DNA from 2 places in the Pseudoalteromonas sp. SCSIO 43210 genome. Region 2 is predicted to be linked to the other one. Evidence: predicted binding sites of a transcription regulator. Region 2 holds the regulator's gene; the other holds the start of a gene.
What was found. Region 2 encodes FliA, which starts transcription of late flagellar genes. Its sites were predicted from a motif close to CTAAAGNTNNNNNNNNNNNNGCCGATA; they were not measured.
Positions count from the first base shown of each region.

Region 1: the regulator FliA is predicted to act here: its motif matches at 2,657-2,683, upstream of LOS73_RS14775 (VC2046/SO_2500 family protein).

Region 1 covers NZ_CP087225.1:3,442,367-3,448,999, reverse strand. The annotation lists gene LOS73_RS14800 (HD domain-containing protein) at 1-662, shown strand, start outside; gene LOS73_RS14795 (VOC family protein) at 679-1,134, shown strand; gene LOS73_RS14790 (M48 family metallopeptidase) at 1,645-2,343, shown strand; tRNA gene LOS73_RS14785 (tRNA-Tyr) at 2,387-2,471, opposite strand; tRNA gene LOS73_RS14780 (tRNA-Tyr) at 2,521-2,605, opposite strand; gene LOS73_RS14775 (VC2046/SO_2500 family protein) at 2,718-3,245, shown strand; gene LOS73_RS14770 (DUF6172 family protein) at 3,504-3,806, shown strand; gene LOS73_RS14765 (YchJ family protein) at 4,412-4,891, opposite strand; gene LOS73_RS14760 (SulA-like leucine-rich domain-containing protein) at 4,929-5,363, opposite strand; gene LOS73_RS14755 (tetratricopeptide repeat protein) at 5,656-6,120, opposite strand; gene LOS73_RS14750 (NCS2 family permease) at 6,238-6,633, shown strand, end outside.
Region 2 covers NZ_CP087225.1:3,839,663-3,846,295, reverse strand. The annotation lists gene flhF (flagellar biosynthesis protein FlhF) at 1-281, shown strand, start outside; gene LOS73_RS16755 (MinD/ParA family ATP-binding protein) at 274-1,134, shown strand; gene LOS73_RS16750 (RNA polymerase sigma factor FliA) at 1,161-1,871, shown strand; gene cheY (chemotaxis response regulator CheY) at 1,912-2,295, shown strand; gene LOS73_RS16740 (protein phosphatase CheZ) at 2,313-3,080, shown strand; gene LOS73_RS16735 (Hpt domain-containing protein) at 3,096-3,524, shown strand; gene LOS73_RS16730 (chemotaxis protein CheA) at 3,734-5,284, shown strand; gene LOS73_RS16725 (protein-glutamate methylesterase/protein-glutamine glutaminase) at 5,346-6,476, shown strand; gene LOS73_RS16720 (flagellar motor protein) at 6,469-6,633, shown strand, end outside.

The DNA of each region.
Region 1 (6,633 bases), 400 kb from region 2:
TGAAAGTGCCTGACGCCGTTTTAAGCCCCGATTTACAAATACTTAATTCACAATGCAGAGAATTGATAACCTCTTTAGTGCATGCCGATGTGGCTCACGATATTACGCATATAGAGCGAGTGGTGCGCGTTGCAATAAAACTATGTAATGCAGAGCAGGCTAATATGTCAGTTGTATTACCTGCAGCGTGGATGCATGACTGTGTGGCGGTGGCTAAAAACCACCCTGATCGTGCAAAAGCCTCTACTATGGCAGCAGATAAGGCACTGGAATTTTTAAAATCGATTGATTATGACGAGTCACTTTTTGATGATATTCATCATGCTATTGCGGCTCATAGCTTTAGCGCAAATATAGAAATTAAAACAGTTGAGGCGCAAATAGTACAAGATGCTGACAGAATGGATGCACTAGGTGCGATTGGAGTGAGTCGATGTATGAAAGTTGGCGGCTCAATTTCTCGGTTATTGTATAACCCAGAAGACCCTTTTTGTATTGAACGAGAAGCTGATGATAAAAAATATACACTTGATCATTTTTTTATAAAACTATTACATATTGCTCAAAGCATGAATACCCCATCAGCTAAAGCAGAAGCGAATAGGCGTACAGTTTACATGCATGAGTTTTTAGAGCAATTAAAGTCAGAAATTGGTGAGTAACGTGGATAATAAAAATATGCCTAAATTGTCAGGTATTGATCATTGCCATTTGAATGTTGAAAATTTATCGAATGCAGTTAAATGGTATGAGCGCGTTTTAGGTTTTAGTATAGTACCCGAACTTGCTTTTTGGAATGAGGACGGACGAGGACCTTTAACGCTCGAGGATGCTAGTTCAACGACTCGTTTAGCACTTTTTGAAGGTGAGGGGCGCAGTAAAGGAATTGCATTTTTGGCAACAGGGGAGCAATTTATACAGTGGCTTAGTCATCTTGAAAGTTTAAATATAAAAGCGGTTCTTGCTGATCATGGTGTAACGTTTTCAATGTATTTTAAAGATGACAGTGGTAATAGCCATGAGATCACATCTCATGATTACTCGTATATAAAACTTTACTATCCATCGGTTAACTTAGGTTCGCATTCATCTAAAAAAGCTAATGTAGTTAATCCTATAATTCCCATTATATGAATTTATGTGTAAGTTTTTATCATACTGCTATCACTTTGAATAATATCTAATTGGGGTTTATTCGCTGCTTTTTTGTTTCAAGTGAAACTGTATTTTTTAGCAATTATTTGTGCTTGTACAGTTAACATAAGTGCCAGACATGCGCTGTTTTTAGGATTCAACCTAAAGGTAATTTACGTTTTGTCGCTGCACAAATATAGGTGAAAATCGTGATCAGGACGCAGAAGCTTTGCTAGGTTTTTACTTGTTTTCACATGGATGTAAGTCAGTAAGGTAACGCATGAAAAGTTACCGACCCCACTAGGTGACACACCTCACGCAGCGATTAAATCGCTCTTAGATAAAATGAACTTTAATATTGTAAGGTCAGCAAGGCTTGGTCTTCTATTATCGTTTGAAGCAGTTAGATATAAAGTTTTCACTTAGTTATAGACCTGTTTTTTATTATTAATTAGATCCCATACTTAAGCCTATTGGTATAAAATATTAGAAATTTCGTGTTGGTTAAATGTGGTAGAACTGTTGTTTGAGTATCAATTAAAGCGAAGTGCCCGACGTAAGACTGTTGCTATTAAAGTGCACCAACGGTCAATAACCGTTTATGCGCCTCATTATGTTCCTAAAAAACAGTTGGATTTATGGTTGGTTGAGAAACGAGATTGGGTAAATAGCCAACTTGATAAACAGATTAATATTGCAGACTCAAAGCAATATCCACTCGAAACACATAAAATTCTAATTTTCTCAAATCTTATAGACATAACGTTTGAACACGCTTTGCATTCTCAAGTTATAGAGCATGAGAATACATTAAGCGTATTGTGTTCTTCTCGAGTGAGCCATAAAAAATTGAAGTATAAAACATTACTTGAGGCGTATTTAACTGAAAAATTAGGATTATATATTGATATGCGTCTTGCCCACTTTTGTAAACTAATGGAGGAACCTTTACCGAATGATTTACGAATACGTATCTATAAACGTAAATGGGGGAGTTGTAATAGTAAACGTGAGCTTACGTTTAACTTACTCTTGATTGGAGCCAAAAAATCAATTATAGACTACGTCATAGTCCACGAGTTGGCTCATTTACGTCACTTAGACCACAGTCGTGTATTTTGGCAACGTGTAGCTAAGTTTTATCCGGATCATAAGATAGCATCAGATTGGTTAAAGAATAATGGACAAAGTTTACAGTGGGAATTTTAAAAAATTATTGAAGTTTAAAATATAAGGTATTTTAGAAGAAAAGTGGTGGAGGGAGCTGGATTCGAACCAGCGAAGGCTGAGCCGTCAGATTTACAGTCTGATCCCTTTGGCCGCTCGGGAACCCCTCCACACTAATTTTGTTACACTTGGCCCCACTTAACTTAGCGGTAAGAAAAGTGGTGGAGGGAGCTGGATTCGAACCAGCGAAGGCTGAGCCGTCAGATTTACAGTCTGATCCCTTTGGCCGCTCGGGAACCCCTCCAGTGCAACGGCGCTGATAATAGCAAAACTTATATTTAAGTAAAGAAAAAAGCTAAAGAAAAATGAAATAAAGCCGATAAATATCTATTACCTACAATAATCGGCTAAAGTCTATGCAAATCGACGATTTGTTAATCACAGAGAGTCAACTAAGTACACGGTTGAATAAAAGTGTACACGAACAACGTCGAGGAGAGTTTTCTCTTTTATTGGCAATGTTATCCCACGATGCGCTTGATTTTAGTCAGTTCCATTTTCCAAAAACAGATATTGAAAACCCTATTGTTGAAGAAGAGACACTTCGTAAGCAATTTGGTTCGGGTCCGAAGCAGCCTTTAGCACCTGATGAATTTAATATGCTGATTGGGCAACACAACGCCGCTTTATTATCAAATGTGGGAGAGCATGCAGGTATGAGCGATATTAAGTTACGACACTGCTTAAACCCTGAACCACTTTCAATAAGAAATGATTTAGCTCATATTCCACTCAATGTGCTTGATAATTGTGAGCTAGCTGTGCGCAGACGTATTAAGAACAAAGAGACTCAGCTATCGCATCCGCAAATGGACGTAGCTTCATTCTATGATGGTCTTAATGATGAATCATTACATCAACCGCTTCACTTAGCTACAGCATAATATTGACCTACAAAATAATTTATCTATCTACGATTTCAAATCAGCTTATGTCAGGCCCAGTAAAACAAGCTTTAAATGGTCATTTTTATAATAATGATGGCTAAAAAGAGAGGCTTTGTAGCTATTTATAATGTTAATTGCCTAAAAATTGATTTAGTTTAAAAAAACCATCCAAAAATTTAATGCAATTGCTATAATGATGTCAAATGGTATGACATGAAATGCCGTTATCATTAAACCAAGGTAATTAGGAACGTAATGAAGAAAACATTCACGCTGAATCACGAGAAAATCAAATACCCTCGTATGGTCGATGCTGCAAAGCACGAAGTGAAAAAATATTTGAAAAGAGAACGTAATAAAACGCTACCTGAAGATGCTGATTACTGGGCATTTGACTGTAAGTTTGGTAATACAGCTGAAGATGCTCAAGTAGTGCACGTTGCAGAGATTAGCAATCATATCAGCGACATCGAAAAGCAAGATTTAAAGTCTTTCTACGTAGAGATTTTAGCAAAGCCGGCACAGCGTCAACAAGCTGATTTAGATGACGACGAGTAACTCTTAAATTTTAAGTACTCGTAAAGTAGAGATGGACCCAAGTGGTCCATTTTTGTTATGTGGGTTTTAATATCAATCTGAATAATACTAACCAACCAATCCGCAATCATGCTTAATCAGTTTGAGGGATTAAATCTGACGCTAACGGCGTTAAAAATTTCTGATATAGGACAATTAAATAACGATTTTTTGTCTTGTTATCGACACGATTCTGTTATCTAAAAATAGCTCACTTAATTAAAAGAGTTGGTATAAGTATTTGAACAATATAAATTATCTCATAACCCTATAATACCAACCTGCATAAATCTTTGATCAATTTAACGAATTAAATTGCACTATAACGTCGTTAAAATTTTTTATTTAGAACAACTAGATACAAAAACTTTTGCCTAGTTCTAGCGTAATTTTCTTAACGTTAAATAGACCCCATACATAAGCAGATTGGTATAAAATTTTATTTAGAGACGCTGAGTTTTTTGGAAATAAATAACTTTTCGTGCGTATGCGCCACATTAAGTTAAATAATATGTACAAAACTAGAGTACATATCATTTAACTAATTAGTGTGTTTCAAAATACCTGATGCCTGGGTAAGTTGAGGTTTATAGGCTATGGCACTTTTTATACTTTTTAGTACTGCCACATGGGCAATCATCGTTCCTGCCAATTTTTATATCTGCAACAGGTAATATAACGCCGTCAGAATATTTCCACTGCTTTTTTTCTTTAATGAATTTTGATTGTTCGTGCAATTCACAGTATAAATTATCATAAAAGTAGTGCGCTTTAAATTCTACAAAACCCTGACTATCATCGTGCCCTGAGTCTATAATTGTCAGTTTTATAAAGCGGCAACCATCTGCAAATTCTTTAATTTCTTTAACGGGGTTTTCGGGCTGTTTATCTGTTGTATATGTTTGATAAATATACTTAGCATTTTTGAGTGCATAAGCACTATAACGAGAGCGCATAAGTAGCTCTGGTGTTTGAGGATGCTGTATTGCCAAATGAAAAGGTTCGCAGCAGTCAACATAATTTTGTTGGCTGCCACAAAGACATAATGTTTTATTCAGTGAGGTCATAATTTTGGTGTAAAGCTAAAATGTTAGTTTAACAAGATTATTGAGCTAGTAATATCTCTGTGGTTTGTTTGTTTTTCGTGAAGCAATATAACTTTGTATTTGTTTTACTCATATCCAGAGATAAGCTAGTTAATAGCTGGTTATTAACTATATCAGTCCAAGTAATTACAGCTGCAAAATTACCGTTGTGTAAAGCCGAATTTAATACGTACTCTAGATTCACTAAGTGTTTTTGTCTAATAACGAGTAATTTACTCGTATCGATAGAGCACGAATCAAGTAGCGCTTTACTAGGGACGTGATCGGGTGCGATTAATAATGTCCAAGCATTTAAGCTATTGTATTGATGTAATACTTTTAATAGCTCAAATGTTGCCGAAATTTCATCTTCAATTTCAATTAAATTAACACAATCGCTTTTATTGTCTTGTTGGTAGCTTTTAACTGTTCGTACGGTAATTGGTTGTAACATATCGCTTCACTCACTGGGTTTTTATACAGTATTTACATACAGTAGTTTATACAGTGTTTGTGTGCAAGTGTTTTTTGCTATTTTTTTGTACGATAATTTAAGATTTAGACTTTTTTTAAATTGTCATTTTTTTAAGTTATTAATATTTAATGATTTAAATTTACCTTTATGTTGTTGTTTCCAACTGTGCATTATTGTGTTGAATACTGTATACACCTGTTGAAGGTTGATATGGCAGCTTTAAATAATGATTTCATGTGTAAATTACAGCGCATAGTTTCGTATGTGTAATTTACTCTTCGTTAGCGTTATTTGGTATTAGGTGAGAAAACTGCAATTGGTGAATTTGTTCATATAAACTTGCAGCGTAGCATTGGGCATCTTTAAAGCGTTTAGTTTCAATGTGTTTACGCAAGTCAGTTAATGCAGTAGTTGCTGGCTCGTGACCTTGACTACTTGATAAGCTTAGCCATGCAACAGCATGAAATACACTTTGCGGAACACCTTGGCCTTTTACAAAAAATAGTCCTAAGTAAAATTGTGCTCGAAGTTCTCCAGACATCGCAGCTAAACGCATCCACTTCGCAGCAAGTGCATTTTGATTGTTTTTTAAATAATACAGTGCTTTGTTCAGTGTATTTTGCTGACTATTTTCGTTAGTTGGCGTTGAGTTAGTGTCGCTAGGTTGCGTGACAAAGGACAGTATATTGTCTAACTGCTGCTCTAAATCTTGGCCTGTCGGTGTTGTTTTTATCATGCTCACTCATTCGTTATGTAACTAAGTCAATAGTTTAGTATATCGCAAGGTAAAATGTCCTGTAAAAGATGATTTTTATGTTAAAATATTGCCACTTTTTACAACCATAAGTCTATTATGCTCGAAGCTTTATTTAAAATTAGTGAGAATGGCTCATCAGTCCGCCGTGAATGCATTGCGGGTATTACTACATTTATCACAATGGTTTACATTGTATTTGTTAACCCTGCCATGTTAGCAGAGGCTGGAATGGATCAGGGAGCTGCTTTTGTAGCAACTTGTATTGCAGCTGCTATTGGTTGTTTTATTATGGGGTTGTGGGCTAATTATCCTTTAGCATTAGCGCCTGGAATGGGGTTAAATGCATTTTTTACATATGGTGTTGTATTAGGGATGGGTTACACATGGCAGGCGGCATTAGGTGCTGTTTTTATGTCTGGGTGTATATTTTTACTTCTAAGCCTGTTTAAAGTTCGTGAGTGGATTATTAATGCCATTCCTTTGGTTTTAAAG
Region 2 (6,633 bases):
TGCAAGAAACAGTACGACACTTCAAAAAAGTGCAGTTAAGTGGTTGTATTTTCACCAAGTTGGATGAATCTTTAAGTTTAGGTGAGATTATTAGTATTGCGATTCAAAATCGCCTTCCAATAGGGTATCTTACTAATGGTCAACGAGTTCCAGAAGACATTCGTGTTGCAAATGCAGAAAAACTAGTAAAAAAAGCTGAGCAATTGTATTTGAAAAGAATAAAAGCACAACATTCACGACACCAAGCAGTGGCGTCGAGCACAGTAGGGATGTATGATTAACACAGTATTAGATCAAGCAAGCGGCCTGCGCAAAATGAGTCAAAACAATAACAACGGCGTAAAAGTTATCGCTGTTACTGGTGGCAAGGGTGGTGTAGGTAAAACAAATGTTTCACTTAACACGGCAATAGCATTAGGCCAGCAAGGTAATCGAGTTTTAGTACTTGATGCCGACTTAGGTCTAGCGAACTGTGATGTGATGCTCGGATTACGGGTTGAACGTAATTTATCACATGTACTTTCTGGTGAGTGTGAACTCGATGAGATTTTAGTTGAAGGTCCTGCAGGAATTAAAATTGTACCAGCGACCTCTGGTTCTCAGAGTATGGTGGAATTATCACCGTCTGAACATGCAGGCCTTATACGCGCTTTTAGCGAATTAAATACCGAATTTGATATCTTAATTGTAGATACCGCTGCGGGTATTTCAGATATGGTACTGAGTTTTTCTCGTGCTGCTCAAGATGTAATGGTTGTAGTGTGCGACGAACCGACTTCAATCACAGATGCTTATGCACTTATTAAAGTGTTAAGTCGTGAGCATGGGGTGTATAAATTCAAAATTGTAGCTAATATGGTTCGTAGTATGCGTGAAGGTCATGAGTTATTTGCAAAACTTTCAAAAGTAACGGACCGATTTTTAGATGTGTCAATGGAGTTGGTTGCAACAATCCCCTATGACGAAAATATGCGTAAGGCAACTCGCCGTCAAAAAGTGATTGTAGAACTTTTTCCTAGTTCTCCTGCTTCAGTTGCCTTTAAAGCACTGGCGACAAGAGCAGTGAAATGGCCTATACCTAACCAACCTTCAGGACATTTAGAGTTTTTTATAGAGAAGCTAGTTAACGGCTAATTATGACAACATTGGTAAATAGAGCTATGGGATATCAATCAACACAAAATTTAAATGTGATTGTTGAAAAACATGCATCGCTAGTCAAAAAAGTGGCATGTCATTTAATTGCTCGTTTGCCTCCAAGTGTCCAACTCGATGACCTAATTCAGTCGGGTATGATAGGCCTAATTGAAGCATCAAAAAACTTTGATGCAACCAAAGGCGCAAGTTTTGAAACGTTCGCGGGAATACGAATTCGCGGTGCCATGCTTGATGAAATGCGCCGTGGTGACTGGGCTCCTCGGTCGGTTCATAGAAAAAGCCGTCTTGTAGCCGAGACGATTGCTGGATTAGAAAGTAGCTTAAATCGTGAACCAACCGATATAGAAGTTGCTGAAAAACTTGAAATTTCGTTAAATGAGTACCATCATATTTTAAACGATGTAAACACAAGTAAAGTGTTAGGCATCGAAGACCTCGGGGTCGATGAAGATGTTATTACCACGGCGGGCCAAGATTTAACGCTAGACAAACCGTTTAATAACGTTAAAAATGAACGATTTAATGAATCATTATTAAATGCTATCAAGTCATTACCAGAGCGAGACGCAATGGTACTTTCTTTATACTATAACGATGAAATGAATTTAAAAGAAATTGGACATATACTCGATGTAAGTGAATCGCGTGTAAGTCAGATACATGGTCAGGCGATGATTAAGCTAAAAGCAAAAATCAATGACTGGATAAACTAGTAGTAAGTAAATACAGGTTAAGACCTCACTGGAGGATGTTTTGGATAAAAACATGAAAATTCTTGTTGTTGATGATTTTTCGACAATGAGACGTATTATTAAAAATCTATTGCGCGACTTAGGCTTTACCAACGTCCAAGAAGCGGATGACGGCTCTACAGCCTTACCCATGCTACAAAATCAAGTTTTTGATTTTGTGGTAACAGATTGGAACATGCCAGGAATGCAAGGTATTGATCTTTTGAGAGCGATAAGGGCTGACGATAAATTAAAACACCTTCCTGTTTTAATGGTGACAGCTGAAGCTAAAAAAGAACAAATAATAGCAGCGGCTCAAGCTGGTGTTAATGGCTATATTGTAAAACCATTTACAGCTGGCACATTAAAAACTAAATTAGAAAAAGTGTTCGAACGCTTAGGTTAATAATAGGGGAAAGGCTTATGCCAGCACCTGCTGCGCCTCGGATAACGTTAGAACAAGCTCGTCAGCTCGTCATTTTTTTAGAAAATGGCGAACATGATAAAGCTGATCAACTAATTTTAGATACTGCATCTAAAGAGCAGTCGGAAATATTTGACGAAGTGGGAAAGTTGACGCGTCAACTACATGAAGCTTTAAAAGGCTTTGAGCTAGACACGCGCCTAACAGATCTCACTAACGACGCTATACCTGATGCTAAAAAACGGCTTAATTATGTCATTGAGATGACAGAAAATGCTGCAAATAAAACCATGGATGCGGTTGAGGCGAGTTTACCGATAGCACAACAGTTAGCGGATGAAATATCCCATATCAAACCGACATGGGACCGTCTAATGAGTCGTGAAATTGAACTCGGTGAATTTAAAGTACTGTGCCACAGCATTGATAAATTCATGAGCAGTTCTCATCATAAAACTGATGAGTTACAAAGCTTCATGACTAACATATTAATGGCCCAAGATTATCAAGATTTGACAGGTCAAGTAATTCGCCGAATTATAGAGCTTGTTAGGGAAGTTGAAGAAAGCTTACTTCATCTTTTAACTGCTTTTTCTGAACAAGATATCAGTAAAGCAGTCACCCTAAAACCACAAAAAATAGATGACCCAGTTGACCCAGAAACATTAGCAGGTCCTGAAGGGCCTATTATTGATAAAGAATCACGTAATGATGTTGTGTCTGATCAAGATGAAGTCGATGATCTTTTATCAAGTTTGGGCTTCTAAGAGGAGAGTAACTGCATGTTTGAAGTCGATGAAGATATTTTACAAGACTTTCTTGTAGAAGCAGGAGAAATCCTTGAGCTTTTATCTGAACAGTTAGTTGAACTGGAAAACAATCCAGAAGATACCGAGTTGCTAAATGCTATATTTAGAGGCTTTCATACCGTAAAAGGCGGTGCTGGATTCTTAGCTATGACTGAGCTTGTTGACGCATGTCACGGCGCAGAAAATGTATTCGACTTGTTAAGGCAGGGCGTTCGTTCTGTTAATTCTGAGCTAATGGATGTTATCTTACAAGCACTTGATACTATCAATGAAATGTTTGCGACGATTCAAAATCGTGATAAACCAGAACCTGCGGATCCTCAACTACTTGAAGTTTTACATAAGTTAGGTCTCCCCCCACAGAAGACGAGTTATCAGGTACTTCTCCTGAAGTTGTTGTAGAACAGCCTCAAGAAGCCGCTGAAGCACAAACTCCCAGTACTGATGGTGCGGACCCTTTTGCTTTTGATGAGCTGTTTAGTGGCCCAACTTCATCTGAAACTGACTCTCAAATTGATGAAATTACAGAGGATGAGTTTGAAAACCTACTTGATGAATTACATGGTACAAGCCAAGAATCGGCAGTAAAAGCCCCCACAAATAGTCATGATTTGAATGGTGATATTACAGACGATGAGTTTGATAATTTACTAGACGAGCTTCATGGTGTTGGCAGTTTCGGCTCTGTTGCAGCGCAAGAAAGTAATGTTACACCTGATGTACAAAAGCCATCGCCTTCGACTAACAATACAGATTCATCGAACGATGATATCAGTGATGATGAATTTGAATCACTGTTAGATGAACTTCATGGTAAGGGAACTGCACCTAAATCTTTAGAAAGCACTCCTGCGATTGCTGAAAAACCAGCCGCAAAACAAGCTGTTCCTAAGCCCAAAGCAGCCCCAGTACCAAAAGTTGAAGCATCAAAACCAGTACCTGCAAAACCTGCTGAAAAAACAGCTGCTGCAGCTCCAAAAAAGGCTACTGCACCAACTGCTGAAACGACAGTGCGTGTTGACACTAAACGCTTAGATCAAATTATGAATATGGTCGGTGAATTGGTACTTGTTCGTAACCGCTTAGTTAGCTTGGCTACGAATTCTGAAAGCGAAGCAATGGGTAAAGCTATATCTAACTTAGATGTTGTTACTGCTGATATTCAAGGTGCGGTTATGCAAACCCGCATGCAACCAATTAAAAAAGTGTTTGGCCGATTTCCTCGAGTTGTTCGTGATTTAGCACGCAGCTTAAATAAAGACATTAATCTATTATTAGTTGGTGAAGAGACTGATTTAGATAAAAATTTGGTTGAGGCATTAGCCGACCCTTTAGTGCATTTAGTGCGTAACTCTGTTGATCACGGTATTGAAATGCCAGATTTTCGTGAGGCTGCTGGAAAACCAAGAACAGGTACTGTTACGTTATCAGCATCTCAGCAAGGCGATCATATTTTACTTACCATTAAAGATGATGGTGCTGGTATGGATGCTGAGAAGCTGAAAAAAATAGCGATTAGTAAAGGTGTTCTTGATCACGACCAAGCAAGCCGGCTTTCTGATACTGAAGCATATAATTTAATTTTTGCACCTGGTTTTTCAACAAAAGAAGAGATTTCGGATATTTCAGGTCGTGGCGTTGGTATGGATGTAGTTAAAACCAAAATTACCCAACTTAATGGCTCAGTAAGTATTCAGTCAGAGTTAGGTGTTGGGACTACTTTAGAGATAAAAGTACCATTAACTCTCGCTATCTTGCCGACCTTAATGGTTGTTGTTGGAGAGCAAACATTTGCATTACCACTTGCGGGTGTTAGCGAAATATTCCACCTCGATTTAACTAAAACGAATGTTGTTGATAGTCAATTGACAATTATTGTGCGCAAAAAAGCAATTCCATTGTTTTATCTTGAGCATTGGCTAGTTAAAGGCGCTGACCGCTCTCAGCGTAAAGCACATGGTCATGTAGTTATTGTCCAAATTGGTACACAACAAGTAGGCTTTGTCGTAGATTCGTTAATAGGGCAAGAGGAAGTTGTAATAAAACCTCTTGATGCTTTATTACAAGGAACACCCGGTATGGCTGGTGCTACAATTACTTCCGATGGTGGTATTGCACTTATTTTAGATGTACCAAATATGTTAAAACATTACGCGGGCTGATAATAAATAAAGTAGGTGCACTGTAAAAGTGCCCTACACTTCAATTTAATAAGAGAGCTAAATGGCCGTTAAAGTTTTAGTTGTTGATGATTCTAGCTTTTTTCGCCGCAGAGTGAGCGAAATACTTGAGCAAGACAGCGATATAAAAGTAATAGGTTTTGCTGTGAATGGCAGAGAAGCTGTTGAAAAAACAGCTGAACTACGCCCTGACATGATTACAATGGATGTAGAAATGCCTGTGCTTGACGGTATTAGCGCAGTTAAAGAAATAATGTCGAGTAATCCGACACCAATTTTAATGTTTTCTTCACTAACTCGAGATGGTGCAACGGCAACGCTTGATGCATTAGATGCCGGAGCAATGGATTTTTTACCGAAAAAATTCGAAGATATTGCACGTAACAATGAAGATGCAATAAAGCTTTTACAAGCTAAAGTGAAAGAAATTGGTCGAAGAAGAGTTCCCCGTACATTCAAGCCCATAACACAAGCTAAACCGCAAAGTATGCCATTAGCGACTCCAAGTTCATTAAGGAACACGGCAACGTTAAAGCAGCCAGATAGAAGCTTTCAACGTACGAATTCTAATGCCTCCGTTCATGCTAGTGGTAAAAAATATCAACTTGTTGCTATTGGTACATCGACTGGCGGACCCGTTGCATTACAAACAATATTAACTCAATTACCAGCAAATTTCCCGCATCCTATATTATTAATTCAGCATATGCCTGCCGCATTCACACCTGCATTTGCTTCGCGTTTAAATGGTTTATGCCAGATAAAAGTAAAGGAAGCTCAACAAGGGGATCGATTACAACCAGGGACTGCATACTTGGCTCCAGGTGGCCAACAAATGATGGTTGAGGGGCGTGGGTCTTCAAAAACATTGCGCGTATTTGAAGATAACAGTGAGCGAATAACATATAAACCAAGTGTTGATGTGACTTTTGCAAGCGTTGCAAAAGCTTGTCAAGGTGACGTACTGGCTATTGTTCTAACTGGTATGGGGGCTGATGGGCGTGATGGTGCTCGAATGTTGAAGCAGACTGGCGCCACTATTTGGGCACAAGACGAAAAAAGTTGTGTTGTTTACGGTATGCCACAGGCGGTTGCAAGTGCTGGCTTAGCAAGTGAAAGTCTTGCTCTAGATGATATAGCTCTAAGGATTAAAAAAGAGATTGGTTGTGGATAAGCTTTCTATATTAGGTTTATTTATTGCGTTAGGCGCTATAGCGATAGGTTATTCTTTAGAAGGCGGTGTTGTCTCTGCGTTATTCAATGGACCAGCACTTATAATCGTAGTTGGTGGTACGCTTGGCGCTGTGATGTTGCAAACATCATCTAGTACT